2 regions of the Cellulosilyticum sp. WCF-2 genome follow, and region 1 is predicted to be linked to the other one. Evidence: predicted binding sites of a transcription regulator. Region 1 holds the regulator's gene; the other holds the start of a gene.
What was found. Region 1 encodes HrcA, which represses chaperone genes, less so after heat shock. Its sites were predicted from a motif close to TGTTAGCACTCNNNNNNNNNGAGTGCTAACA; they were not measured.
Positions count from the first base shown of each region.

Region 1 (7,587 bases):
TTTATTTGTAACACCAAAAGAAATAGATGAGGTGATGGAATATTTATCAAGCATTGTAGCTAATGGTATTAATCTAGCAGTTCATCCTGGCATGACATTAAAAGATATTAATAAATATACTTATTAGTCATAAAATAATATACAAGCCTATACAATAATAAAGAATGGTGTAGGGGGGGATATATGTGTTAAAACTTGAAAAGATTATAAAGCACTATGAGATTAATTTTCGACTAAACGGCTATAAAAAAATGATTCTTTATATAGGTATTATTAGTTCATTGATGATTAATATATATAGCTTGCAGCTTAAAGGATACCCAGTCGGAGAGCTTTTTTTTTCTGAGGCATTACCTAAATCTTCTTCAACATATAAAACCATATTCTTTAAACAATATGGCTATTTATTTTCTGGTGTTATAATTGGAGAACCTTTAAGTTTGCTTGCTAATGCTATTCCTTATATAGAAGAAAATGAAGGATTTAAAGCCTCTTACAATGAAATAGTGGGTTATTTTACACCTAATGATTTAAAAAATCAAAAAATATCACAAACTAATGAGCAAGTAAAAGAAACACAAAATGATAGAACTTCTCAAGTACAGGAGAAGGTTTCAATTGAAGCTCTTAAAGATCCACAATATGTATTTAATCGTTATATGACTGCTTCAGCAGAAATGGAATTTGGAGTAGATATGATAAAGGAATGGGATTTTTCTAAGCTTGCTCAGCAACCTATACGTTTAAATGAATCTATAAAAGGACCTCAAGTTCTTATTTTCCATACACATTCTAGAGAAGATTATATGGGTGGACTAACTGTTATAGAGGTGGCAGAGGCATTAAAAAAAGAATTAGAAGATGAATATGATATTGCTGTATTACATATAGAGGACTCTTTTTATGAGGAAAGTAATAAAGGAAAGTTTCCTACAGGTGGAGAATATGAACGAATGGAGGCAAAGATTAAGCAAGTAATCGAAGAAAACCCTTCTATATCTGTAGCCATTGATTTACACCGTGATGGGGTAGATGACAAAGTCCATTTAGTGACAGATATTAATGGTAAACAAACAGCTAAGGTGATGTTGGTAGCCCCTTTATGTCGCAATCGTAATGTGGCAGGCCAAGTTGTAAATAAAGTGGATTTACCCAATCCATATCTAGGTGATAATTTAGCTTTTGCCCTTCAAACACTTTTAACTGCCAATGAATATTATCCAGGTTTTTCGAGAAAAATTTTCTGTGATGAATGGCGTTATAGTACTCATATGAAACCTCAGTCTCTTTTAATGGAATGGGGGGCACAAACTAATACAGGAGAAGAAGCTCTTAATGCTGTGGAACCTATGGCACAAATTTTAGCTAAAGTTCTAGGAAAAAGCTAATGAAACAAAAAGATTGATACAAAAAGAAGGGCTATGCTATAATGAAACGAAAAGAATAGACAAAAGAAATAAGGAGGGGCAAAATGTCTCTTTCAAAACAATCGAAAATAAGAAATTTCTCTATCATTGCCCATATTGATCATGGTAAGAGTACACTTGCGGACCGTATTATTCAAATGACGGGTACACTTACAGCACGCGAAATGCAAGAACAAGTTCTAGACAATATGGATTTAGAAAGAGAACGAGGGATTACCATTAAATCACAAGCGGTAAGGTTGGTATATAAAGCAAAAGATGGGGAAGAGTATGTATTTAATTTAATTGATACTCCAGGCCACGTTGATTTTAACTATGAGGTATCTAGAAGCCTGGCAGCTTGTGAAGGTGCTGTGTTAGTTGTAGATGCAGCACAGGGTATTGAAGCACAAACACTTGCTAATGTTTATTTAGCCTTAGAGCATGATTTAGAAATTATGCCGGTTATTAATAAAATCGATTTACCAAGTGCTGACCCAGAACGTGTCAAAGAAGAAATAGAAGACATTATTGGGTTAGATGCTAGTCATGCACCACTCATTTCAGCTAAGACAGGACTTAATGTGGAAGATGTATTAGAACAAATAGTGACTCATATCCCAGCACCAACAGGTGATATGGATGCACCACTTAAAGCGTTAATTTTTGACTCATTATATGATCCTTATAAAGGAGTTATTGTATTTTGCAGAATTAAAGAAGGAACACTTAAGCAAGGTATGCGTGTACGTATGATGGCTTCCAAGACTGAATTTGATGTGGTAGAAGTAGGAACTTTTGGTGCCGGACAATTTAGGCCAAGTGAAGAAGGCTTAATTCCAGGAGAAGTAGGTTACTTTACAGCAAGTATTAAAAATGTAAAAGATACGCATGTAGGAGATACAGTAACAGATGCCACTAATCCAGCTGATGCTCCTTTACCTGGTTATAAAAAAGCTAATCCAATGGTGTACTGTGGTCTTTACCCAGCAGATGGTGCAAAATATGGCGACCTTCGTGATAGCTTAGAAAAGCTTCAGCTTAATGACGCAGCCCTTGTATTTGAACCTGAGACCTCTATTGCTTTAGGCTTTGGATTTAGATGTGGTTTCTTGGGACTACTTCATATGGAAATTATCCAAGAACGTTTAGAACGTGAATACAATTTAGACCTTGTAACAACAGCACCAAATGTTATTTATAAAGTACATCAGACTAATGGAGAGGTCATTGAACTCTCTAATCCAGCTAATCTACCAGATCCATCTTACATTAAATATATGGAAGAACCAATGGTTAATGCTAAAATTATTGTACCAACAGAATATGTGGGAGCTGTTATGGAACTTTGCCAAGAGCGAAGGGGAATCTACTTCGGAATGGAATATTTAGAGGCCACACGTGCCGTGCTCAATTACGATTTGCCTCTTAATGAGATTATTTATGATTTCTTTGATGCGCTTAAATCAAGAACAAGAGGTTATGCTTCTTTTGACTATGAAATGAAAGGTTACCAAGAATCTAAATTAGTTAAATTAGATATCTTAGTTAACAAAGAAATTGTAGATGCTCTTTCTTTAATTGTTCACGAAACAAATGCAGTTCATAAAGGAAGAAAAATCGTTGAGAAGCTCAAGAAAGAAATTCCAAAACATTTATTTGAAATTCCAATTCAAGCAGCTATTGGTAATAAAGTCATTGCTAGAGAAACAATCAGTGCTATGCGTAAGGACGTTCTTGCAAAATGCTATGGTGGTGATATTTCACGTAAGCGTAAATTATTAGAAAAACAAAAAGAAGGTAAAAAACGTATGCGTCAAGTAGGTAACGTAGAAGTACCACAAGAGGCCTTCATGAGCGTACTTAAATTAGATGAATAGAGGAATAGATTATGCCAATTGGACTTTATATCCATATTCCTTTTTGTGCATCTAAGTGCTATTATTGTGATTTCCTATCTTTTAAAAGACATGAAAAACAAGAAGCCTACGTGGATGCACTGATTCAGGAAATGGAACAAACTAAAAAAGATCTAGTAAGTGGCACAACTATAAAGTCTATTTTCATAGGTGGTGGTACTCCAACAGTACTACCACCCCTTTTATTGGACAAATTATTAAAAGCTGTTGTGTCATGTTTTAATATAGAGCCTGATGCTGAATGGACCATTGAAGCTAATCCAGGGACAATAGATATAGAGAAGCTTCAGGTTCTAAGAAAGTATCCTATTACTAGAATAAGCTTAGGTTTACAGTCTACTCATGATGACTTACTAAGAAAAATCGGAAGAATTCATACCTTTGAGGATTGGGAAGAAAGTATACGGCTTATTAAGCAACATACTTCATGGGAAATTAATACAGACTTAATGTTTGCACTTCCAGGACAAACAGAAGAGGCCTTTCTTGAGACTTTAAATACAGTTACGGCTTATGATATAGATCACTTATCTGTTTACGCGCTGATTATAGAAGAAGGTACAACTTTTTATAAGCTTTATGAAGAAGGCAAATTAGAAGTAGCATCGGATGAGTTGGATCGCCGAATGTATCATACAGCGCAACGTTATTTAAATGATAAGGGCTATATTCAATATGAAATTTCAAATTGGTCAAAGCCAGGTAAGAGTTGTAAGCATAATGCAATTTATTGGCAATTAGAACCGTATATAGGAATAGGCCTAGGAGCACATTCGTTGATGAATCATGCTAGATATTATAATGAAACAAATATGGAAGCGTATTTATCAGCAGCAGGTAATCTTTCCTTACTAAGGAAAGAAGAAGAGCAACTTACTAAAGAAATGGCAATGCAAGAATACATGTTTTTGGGGCTTCGTTTACTTCAAGGTATTGATACATTAGCATTTGAGAGACGTTTCGGAGAAAGTGTGTGGCAAGTTTATAACGAACAATTAACCAAATGGATAAAATATAATGTACTTGTAAAAGATAAAGAAAGAATCTATTTATCACCTTATGGTTTAGATGTTTGTAATGAGGTTTTTGCTTCTTTTTTATAAATACAAAATTCTTTAGATAGGATATTGACAACTGAAAATTTTAGTGATATCTTTATTTTATAGTTAGCACTCGTTAATGGTGAGTGCTAACAACAAGAAGGAAGTGATAGGATGGATATAGACGGACGTAAGCTGAAAATACTTGAAGCAATCATTCGTGATTATATAGAAACAGGAGATCCTGTTGGTTCTAGAACTATTTCTAAGAAGTACGATTTAGGCGTTAGTTCTGCTACCATTCGTAATGAAATGGCAGACCTAGAAGAACTCGGTCTCATTGTGCAGCCACACACTTCTGCAGGAAGAATTCCTTCTGATAAAGGATATCGCCTTTATGTAGATGGTATGATGCAACGTACACACATTGAACCAGAAATAGAAGAGATCATTTTAAAGATGATCAAAGAAAGAGTGAATCGTATTGATACACTAGTGGAAGAAACTGCTAAACTTATTGCAATGCTCACTAATTGTGCAACCATTGCTAGTACACCTTCTATTACTCAAGTACGTATTAAGCACCTTCAACTTGTTCCAATAGATGAGCATTCTGTAGCATGTGTGATTGTGACAGATACGAATAGCGTGAAAAATCACATTATCCCTACACCTAAAGCTATTGATTTTAATATGTGTAACGCTTTAACACACATTTTAAATGAAAGCATAAAAGGAAGCACACTAAGTCAAATTAGCTTGGATAAAATACGAGTATCTATTGAAGAAAAAATGAAAGAATACAGTACCATTGCAGGAAGTGTATTAGAGGCTATTGATAAAACCTTGCATCAAGAAGATATGCCAGATATTTATATACGTGGTGCCAATAATATTCTTGACTTTGAGGAATTCAATAACAAAGAAAAAGCAAGAGAATTATTTAAAGTATTGGAAGAAAAGCCATATTTATTACAAGTGTTAGATCATACACCACCTAACACCATTACAATCCGTATTGGAGAAGAAAATATACTAACTCCAATGAAAGATTGTAGTGTAGTAACAACAAGTTACAGCATAGGGGAACATACCATTGGTAACATAGGTATTATTGGTCCAACACGTATGGATTATGGTCAAGTCGTTTCAGTACTTGAATACGTCTCTCATCATATAACGAATATGTTAAGAGAAATGAATGACTCTTAACGTGAAAGGGTGAAATCATGGAGGAAAATAAAAAAGTTGATGAAGTACTAGAGGCTGATCAAGTGTCAGAAGTAGAAGAAAGTGCATCTGCTGAAGTAGAAGATCCTAAAGAGACTGAAGCTGTAGAAGCTGAAGTTGTAGAAGAAATACCTGAAGAAACAAAGGAAGAATCAGATAAATCAGCAGAATATCTTGAACGCTTACAACGTTTAATGGCGGAGTTTGATAACTACAGAAAACGTAGTGAAAAAGAAAAATCTGATAGCTATGATTTTGCAGTAAGTAATACAGTAGCTGAGTTATTACCTGTTATTGACAACTTTGAACGTGCCCTTCAAGTGGAAAGTGAAGATAAAAACTTCTATACAGGGGTGGAAATGATTTATAAACAGTTAATGAGTATGCTTGAAAAGTTGCATGTAACATCAATTGAAGCAGAAGGCAAAGAATTTGACCCAAATCTTCACAATGCGATTATGCACATAGATGATGAAGCTTATGGAGAAAATATCATTGCTAAAGAACTTCAAAAAGGTTATTTATATAAAGAAAAAGTGATTAGACATAGTTTAGTCCAAGTAGCAAATTAATATTAGTTTAGTAGGAGGAAAATAATCATGGGTAAAATTATAGGAATTGACTTAGGAACAACAAACTCTTGTGTATCTGTTATGGAAGGTGGAAAACCAGTTGTTATCGTTAATGCTGATGGTAATAGAACAACACCATCTGTTGTTGGTTTTAGTAAAACTGGTGAAAGACTTGTAGGGGATGTGGCAAAACGTCAAGCTGTTACAAATCATGAAAGAACAGTAATCTCCATTAAACGTCACATGGGAACAGACTACAAAGTAAATATTGATGATAAGAAATTCTCTCCACAAGAAATCTCAGCAATCATTCTTCAAAAATTAAAAGCTGATGCAGAAGCTCACCTTGGTGAAAGTGTAACAGAAGCAGTCATTACTGTACCAGCGTACTTCACAGATAGCCAAAGACAAGCAACTAAAGATGCTGGACGTATCGCAGGTCTTGATGTAAAACGTATTATTAATGAACCAACAGCTGCTGCTTTAGCTTATGGTCTTGATAATGAACATGAACAAAAAATTATGGTATATGACCTTGGTGGTGGTACATTCGACGTATCTGTTATTGATATCGGTGATGGTGTCATTGAAGTACTTGCAACAAGCGGTGATAATCACCTTGGTGGAGATGATTTTGACCAAAAAGTAATTGATTATTTAGTATCAGAATTCAAAAAACAAGAAGGCATTGACCTTTCAGCTGATAAAGTAGCAATGCAACGTTTAAAAGAAGCTGCTGAAACAGCTAAAAAAGAACTTTCACAAAAAACAAGTGCCAATGTACTTATTCCATTTATCTGCAGTGAAGGAAAGAGTCTAGATGTAACCATTACACGTGCTAAATTCGACGAATTAACACAAGATTTAGTAGAAAGAACAATGGGACCAGTTAGAACAGCACTTAGCGATGCAGGTCTTAACGCTTCAGAACTTGATAAAGTATTATTAGTTGGTGGTTCTACACGTATTCCAGCTGTTCAAGATGCTGTAAAACGTATTACAGGAAAAGACCCATTCAAAGGTATTAACCCAGATGAATGTGTTGCTGTAGGAGCAGCTATTCAAGGTGGTAAACTTTCTGGTGAAGCTGGTTCAGGAGATATTCTTCTTCTTGACGTAACACCTCTTTCACTTGGTATTGAAACAATGGGTGGTGTAGCTACAACAGTTATTCCTAGAAATACAACTATCCCAACTAAGAAATCACAAGTATTCTCAACAGCAGCAGATAATCAACCAGCCGTTGATATTCATGTAGTTCAAGGTGAAAGACCAATGGCTAATGACAATAAAACGCTTGGTAACTTTAAATTAGATGGTATTATGCCAGCTCCACGTGGGGTACCACAAATTGAAGTAACATTTGATATTGATGCTAATGGTATTGTTAAAGTATCTGCCAAAGACCTTGGAACAGGTA
Region 1 is NZ_CP034675.1:2,881,001-2,888,587, forward strand. It holds gene gpr (GPR endopeptidase) at 1-127, shown strand, start outside; gene EKH84_RS12805 (stage II sporulation protein P) at 186-1,388, shown strand; gene lepA (translation elongation factor 4) at 1,472-3,286, shown strand; gene hemW (radical SAM family heme chaperone HemW) at 3,298-4,428, shown strand; gene hrcA (heat-inducible transcriptional repressor HrcA) at 4,540-5,577, shown strand; gene grpE (nucleotide exchange factor GrpE) at 5,595-6,167, shown strand; gene dnaK (molecular chaperone DnaK) at 6,195-7,587, shown strand, end outside.

Region 2 (7,587 bases), 1.5 Mb from region 1:
GTAGATTATTTAATACATTAAACCTAAATACGATGGAAAGGAGAATTAGGGTTAGATTATTAAAATAGAGGATTTAGAATAAGAAGAAAAGGGGAGAATTATGGAACAAGGGTTGTTAAAGAAGAGTGCAATTAAAAACAATTTAATGTGGATAGTTATTTTGGGAGTGATTTGTGGGGGATTAAGTTTTTTTGGATATCAAAATAAAGATTATTTAAAGTCACTTATAAAACCTATAGTTTTACAACAAGAGGAAAACTACGATGAATACTATGAACAGATGCTACCACCTATTACGAATTTAGATGAATTATATATTTTAAATACCTATTTTTACCTATATGAGCAAGAAACACCTAGTTCTAAAGAAAGAAAAACTGATGGTATATATTTAACGCAGCTAGGTAATAAAATGATTATTTGCGTTTATCCAAGTACCGCAGATGAAGATCCAGATGTATTATTAACTGAAGATATGGTGGGTTATATTAAAAATACAAGTGAAGTAGACCGATATAGTGAATTATTACCAGAGGTAATAAAAGATTTTAACTCATACTATGGAACTGAATTCACTGAGGAAGACTTTGCACCTAAAGTACTATATATGGAGTCAAAGAGCCGTTTAATTGTTAATTATATTGTTACTGGTGCGATTGTAATTTTTGGCTTAGCAATGATAATATATCTTATTAAATATGTTATTTACCTAATCAACTTTAAGGGGATGAAAGGAATAAGGCATCTGAAAAAGTATGGTGAAATAACCAGTGTTATAGATGAAATTGAGAGTGAACAACCCATCTACGCAGGAAAAGGACAAATGATTACAGAGAACTGGATTGTTTCCACTAAGTTAAACACTTGCGCAGTGAAACTTGAGAATATTATATGGGTTTATACGAAGTTAAAAGGCATTAGTGAAGTACAATATTATGCGCTTTATATACATACCAAGGATGGGGACAAGTTTGTAATAAATACCCTAACCGAAATGAATCATACTCAAGTTCTAAACCAGTTAAAAGAAATGATTCCATGGATTTATTATGGTGAAACTAGTCAAACACATAACCTATGGAAAAAGCAAAGACAGATTATGTTAGATGAAATTGAAGCGAATAAGAAAATAATAAGCCTTAATCAAATACAAGATACAGGGATAGAAGAAGTCTAAGAAAAGGATTTATTTCTCAATACATGATCTAATAGACGTATCACTTCAGTTGAAGTAAAATCTTAAGAGAGGGGGAACTATCATCTAGTTCCCCTTATAATATAAAATGTAAAAATATGATTGATGAGTATGAGGAGAAAAATGCAGGCTAAAGGATTAAACAAAGAGATAAGGCAACACTATCTAAAAAGGTTATTGATTTGGTGTGTTTTATTAATAGTAATCTGCATGCAGACTTATCCCAATAGAGAGTATGTAGAATCATTATTAATAGGTGCTGGGGATATTCAGGACTATGACATGAAATTATTTATAAAGGAAGTACCACCTGTTGTAACAGCCAAGGAAATGAGTTTTATTAATACTGGATATGAAATTTATAGTGGGGACAAAGATGGGGAGAATTACAAGGAAAGTACTATTTATTTAGGAGAAATGAAAGGTAAATACATGATATGTATATACGCTAGTACTAGTAGTACAGATCCATCCTATTTAACGGGTAAGAATAAATTTTTAATAATAAAAGAGGCAAACACATTAATTAATTATGAAACGATTTTATTAGGTGTTGTCCGTGATTTGAATGCTATTTATAAAGAAAATGTAACAGAGGCGGATTTTATAAATAAAATAGTATTCATAGAAGAAGAAAAAGGCTTGTTAAGATATCGCTTAGAAGTAGCAGGTTTAATCTGTATAAGTGTTTTTGTGATTTATGAAGTAATAAAATGTTTAGTAGGTGTACTGGGATTACCAAGGATTAAGGGAAGGCATTACATAGGTAAGCAAAGATGGAAAGAGGTTGCTTTAAAAATACAAGAAGAAAAGAGTCTTAGGGAAGATAAGAGGTATAGAATTACAGAGCACTGGTTTATAGGTATCTTCCAAGGTATTGTAGTTATACCAATAGAGAAAATGATATGGATTTATCAAGAAGACTATAGTATTTATATTTATGCTCAGGATGGGAGAAAGTATTGCTTAAGACATTGGAGTAGAAAGCAGATAGAAAAAATGTATAAAGATATGAAAGAAGCATTACCCTGGGTTTATCAAGGAAATACCAAAGACTTACAGTATATTTGGAAAAAGCAACGTATGCAGATGATAGAAGATGTTGAAGAAGGAAAATTAGATTATGATTTAAGTGAGTGGTTATAATCCAATAGACAGAATGAGCGCAGTATATAACTCATTAAAGTCGAATCATTTTAATAGAGCTGGACACTAAATAGTGTACCAGCTCTTATTAGTAATTATTAAATTTAATCAATAACAAGCTTTGTATAAAAGACTATTTTTCTTTAAAAGGAGGATCTTGAACATAAATACCTACGAGTTTTTGAATACCTCTAGGAATAGCATCTTTAGAATTTTTCCAATCAGCATCTTTATTACGATAGTCATATTTATCTATAAACCAGGATAAATCTTCTTCAATACGTTTCAGATTGGTTTGCATCTTATCAAATAAAATACTATAAAATTCAGGTTTAGCTTTGTCAGTAACAAGGGTATCTGATAGAGCCATTAAATCTCCAAAATGAGTAACACAGAAACCTTTACAATCCTTAAAGAGAGCCATAAAATCAGGGCTTGTCTCCATTAAATAGAAGAAAGTATTCATATAGCGGATAAAATTTTTATCAATATAGTCACAAACATAGCAAGTATGATTTTGTTCATTCACCCACTCACTAATAGGATTTCCAGCTAATTCATCCATGGTTTTAGCTTTTTTGAATTTGGCAAACATACTCGTTTTAGTAGGAGAAAAGGCTTCAATTTTCTTTGCTAATTCCTTTTGAAGGGCTACATAATGGGTATGTAACATAAGAGCCATGCCAAGTCGGTTGCCGTAATCATACATTTTCTTATAGTGTTCACTACAAAAGCCCATTTGGTCAGTTGTAGCGCGAATATCATCCTCCATATAAGCACAGCCTAAAATAAAGGAAATGGCATCTTGTTCTAACTTACGTTTTATATAACAAAAAGGACATTCATCCTCTGCATGAAAGGCATCCGTTAGTGGAATGGTATAAATTGTATCTTTCATAGAAAACTCCCTTCTTAGATAAAAAAATAAATAACTCTGTTTTTATTATACAATAATAAAAAATAATTACCTACTAAATTAATAAATTTAATCAAGTACTAATTGGTATATAAAGATAGAGAGTAGATTTAGAGCGTATTATAATCTAGAGAAACTGTCCTTAAGAAATAATGATTTATTATACTTTTATTGATAATGTTGGAATAAGAGTGATATGAGAAAGGTAAAAAAGAAAAATAGTTTATCTATAACGAGTGTAAAATAATAAATATTATGATAATATAAAAGAAAAATTAACAATCATTAATCATATTAAGGGACAAAAAATTACATAAAAATGGATATTAGTAGACGAAATGGTAATAATATGAAAGAATGAAAAAGTAAAGGGTGTGGAACATGAATAATATGGTAATGCTCAATCATGTAAGTCACTTTAATATTGGACAAATTTTAGAAAGCGGACAAGTGTTTCGCTTTGAAAAAATTTCAGATCATAGTTACCTTTTAAATGCCAAGCAAAAGTTAATTAAAATTACTCAGCAACCAGATTCTAGCAGTGTAGCGATTTATAATACTACTGCTAGTGAAGTAGAAGAAATCTGGATGAATTACTTTGACATTAACACAAACTATGAAAATATTACAGCAACATTAGCTGCAAAGGATGAATGGATGGCAAAAGCTGTGGAGTTTGGTAAAGGCATTCGTATTTTGCGTCAAGATCCATGGGAGATGCTTATTTCTTTTATTGTCTCACAGAATAAATCCATTCCTCATATTAAAGCTTGTTTAAAGAATATAACCAATAAATTTGGATTCCCAATTAATGAAGTCGATGGCATGGGAGAACATTATCATTCATTTCCAACACCAAAGGAGCTATCTCGTGCCACAGAAGAAGATTTAAGAGAATGTAAAGTAGGCTTTAGGGCACCCTATATAATGGATGCTTGTCAAAAAGTATTAAATGGTGATGTTATTTTAAACGATTTATATATTATGCCTATTGAAGAAGCTAAAGCCAAGTTAATGACTATAAAAGGCGTAGGGCCTAAAGTTGCAGACTGCATCTTATTATTTGCTTACTCTAGGATGGAGCTTTTTCCAACAGATGTTTGGATTAAAAGAGTAATAGAAGGCCTTTACTTTGAAGGTAAAGATGTAAAGTTAGAGGAAATACAAAAGTTTGCAAGTGAGTACTTTGGTGAATTGGCTGGTTATGCTCAACAATATCTTTTTTTCTATGGAAGAGAAAATGCGCTTTTTAAAGATATAAGTAAGAAAAAAGCATAAAACAGAGAAATATAAGAAGAACGTATAAAAACAAGAGAAAAAAGTTAAAAATAAAAGTAAATCATTAAAAATAGAAGCAAATAAAAGAAATTATAAATAAATAAATTAAATATGTTTAAAATACCTTAAATAAGGTAAAAATTGTATTTGCAATATAAGGTATAATGCCATAATATTATAAATATCAATTAGCACTCAATCATAGTGAGTGCTAATAATACAAAAACAAACTATTAAATATAAACAGGGAGGTTTTCTTTATGAACTTAAAACCATTAAGCGACAGAGTTGTAATCAAACATCTTGAAGCAGAAGAAAAAACACAATCAGGAATCATCTTAACAGGGACTGCTAAAGAAAAACCACAAGAAGCAGTAGTTGTAGCAGTAGGGCCTGGTGGCGTTGTAGATGGACAAAAAGTAGAGATGCAGGTTAAAGTTGGAGATAAAGTAATCTACTCAAAATATGCAGGAACAGAAGTAACATTAGACAAAGAAGAGTATGTTATCGTTCGCCAAGGTGATATTTTAGCAATCGTTGAATAAGCTATTATATGACCTAAGGGAGCGTGTTTTCTTTAGTTTAAGTTTATCTAGCTAAGCATATGAGTACTTAATATAAACAACATAGGATAGTTTGAATAAACTAGTCTAAATAATAGAGAGTAAAAACAATAATTTAGGGAGGCTATAAACATGGCAAAACAAATTCGTTTTGGATTAGAAGCAAGACAATCACTTCAATCTGGTGTAGATCAATTAGCAAATGCAGTAAAAGTAACACTTGGACCAAAAGGTCGTAACGTTGTATTAGATAAATCTTTTGGTACACCACTTATTACAAATGATGGTGTATCTATTGCAAAAGAAATCGAGCTTGAAGATCCATTTGAAAACATCGGAGCTCAACTTGTAAAAGAAGTTGCTACAAAAACAAATGATGTTGCTGGTGATGGTACAACAACAGCTACTGTACTTGCTCAAGCAATGATCACAGAAGGTCTTAAAAACATTGCAGCAGGTGCAAACCCAATTATTGTACGTCGTGGTATGAAAACTGCAACAGAAGCAGCAGTAGAATCAATTAAAGCAATGAGCCAAACTGTTAATAGCAAAAACCATATTGCTAGAGTAGCAGCTATTTCAGCTGGTGATGATGAAGTAGGTAACTTAATTGCTGATGCTATGGAAAAAGTATCAAATGATGGTGTTATCACAGTAGAAGAATCAAAAACAATGGCAACAGAATTAGATGTAGTTGAAGGTATGCAATTTGATAGAGGATACTTATCAGCATACATGGTAACAGATACAGAAAAAATGGAAACTGTATATGATAATCCATACATTTTAATTACAGATAAGAAGATTTCTAATATCCAAGATATCTTACCAGTTCTTGAACAAATCGTTCAAACTGGATCTAAACTTCTTATTATTGCAGAAGATGTAGAAGGTGAAGCACTTACTACTTTAGTATTAAATAAAATCCGTGGTACATTCAACTGTGTAGCTGTTAAAGCACCAGGCTTTGGTGATAGAAGAAAAGACATGCTTCAAGATATTGCGATCCTTACAGGTGGTACAGTGATTTCAGAAGAAGTAGGTCTTGAACTTAAAGATGCTACAATTGACATGCTTGGTCGTGCAGCAAGCATTAAAGTAACAAAAGAAAATACAGTAATTGTTGATGGTGCTGGAGATAAAGCGGCAATTAAAGAAAGAGTTGTTCTTATCCGTAATCAAATTGAACAATCTACATCAGACTTCGATAAAGAAAAAATGCAAGAAAGAGTTGCAAAACTTGCTGGTGGTGTAGCTGTAATCAAAGTTGGTGCAGCAACAGAAACAGAAATGAAAGAAAAGAAACTCCGCATTGAAGATGCTCTTGCAGCTACACGTGCAGCTGTTGAAGAAGGTATCATCGGTGGTGGTGGTAGCACATATATCCACGTTGCTAAAGACGTAGAAAAATTATTAGATACAACAACTGGAGATGAAAAAACAGGTGTACGTATTATCCTAAAAGCATTAGAATCTCCACTTTACCAAATCGTAGCAAATGCAGGTCTTGAACCAGCAGTTGTTATCAATAAAGTAAAAGAACTTGAAAAAGGAACAGGTTTCAATGCTCTTACAGAACAATATGTAAACATGATTGAAGGCGGTATTATTGACCCAACTAAAGTAACAAGAAGCGCACTTCAAAATGCAACATCAGTAGCGTCTACATTCTTAACAACAGAATGTATCGTAGCTGACATTAAGAAAGATGAACCAGCTATGCCAGGTGGTGGCATGGGCGGTATGGGTGGCATGGGAATGATGTAATCCCACCCCAAATAAAGTAACAACTACTTCTCCAATATTTTGGAGAGTTGAATAAAGGATGTTCTTATCTAACAAAGTTAGATGGAACATCCTTTTTATATGTCTATATAGTAACTGGATAGTGAGAATGCCCTGAGTAATGTATTAAAAAGACCTTGTTCTCAATTTTTAATAGAAAATTTAAGAAGAAGACCTTTTTTGTGGTAGGAGAATATAAGGCATATAGGAGGAATTACTTATGGTAGCTTGATAGGAAACAATGATAATAAAAAAGTTCAATGAATCCAAAAAATCCCCTATTAGATTAATAAGCAAGGATATTAAGAGAAACAATAGAAGTAGGTTGAAATAGAGAAGCAAGAGTTAAAACATAGGAAAAAGATACGGATTTATTTTAATGAGAGATCTAATGTAATAAAAGTAGGATAAGGTACAATATATTTGACTTGAAAAGTATATGATTAAATATTAAAATAATATAGAATATTGTAAATAAATAATGATTAAGAAATAAATAAGGAGGATAAATAGATTAATAGAGGTATGCATGACTGCAGCAGTAGTTGCTAGGATAATAATCGATTGACTAGTAACTGGTATAGTACGTTTTGCAACTCCAATTTGAATTTGATTTAAACAATAAGTTTCATATTGAAGTAGAACGTATAGATGATGATGGAGACATAGGGATAGAAAAAGACATGGGGTTAACTATGGAACTT
Region 2 is NZ_CP034675.1:4,361,053-4,368,639, reverse strand. It holds gene EKH84_RS19835 (DUF6709 family protein) at 101-1,177, shown strand; gene EKH84_RS19830 (hypothetical protein) at 1,319-2,341, shown strand; gene EKH84_RS19825 (DUF6062 family protein) at 2,475-3,239, opposite strand; gene EKH84_RS19820 (DNA-3-methyladenine glycosylase family protein) at 3,639-4,535, shown strand; gene groES (co-chaperone GroES) at 4,796-5,080, shown strand; gene groL (chaperonin GroEL) at 5,231-6,865, shown strand; gene EKH84_RS22275 (hypothetical protein) at 7,474-7,587, shown strand, end outside.
Region 2: a site for HrcA is predicted at 4,722-4,752, ahead of groES (co-chaperone GroES). Genes of this name have one in related genera too.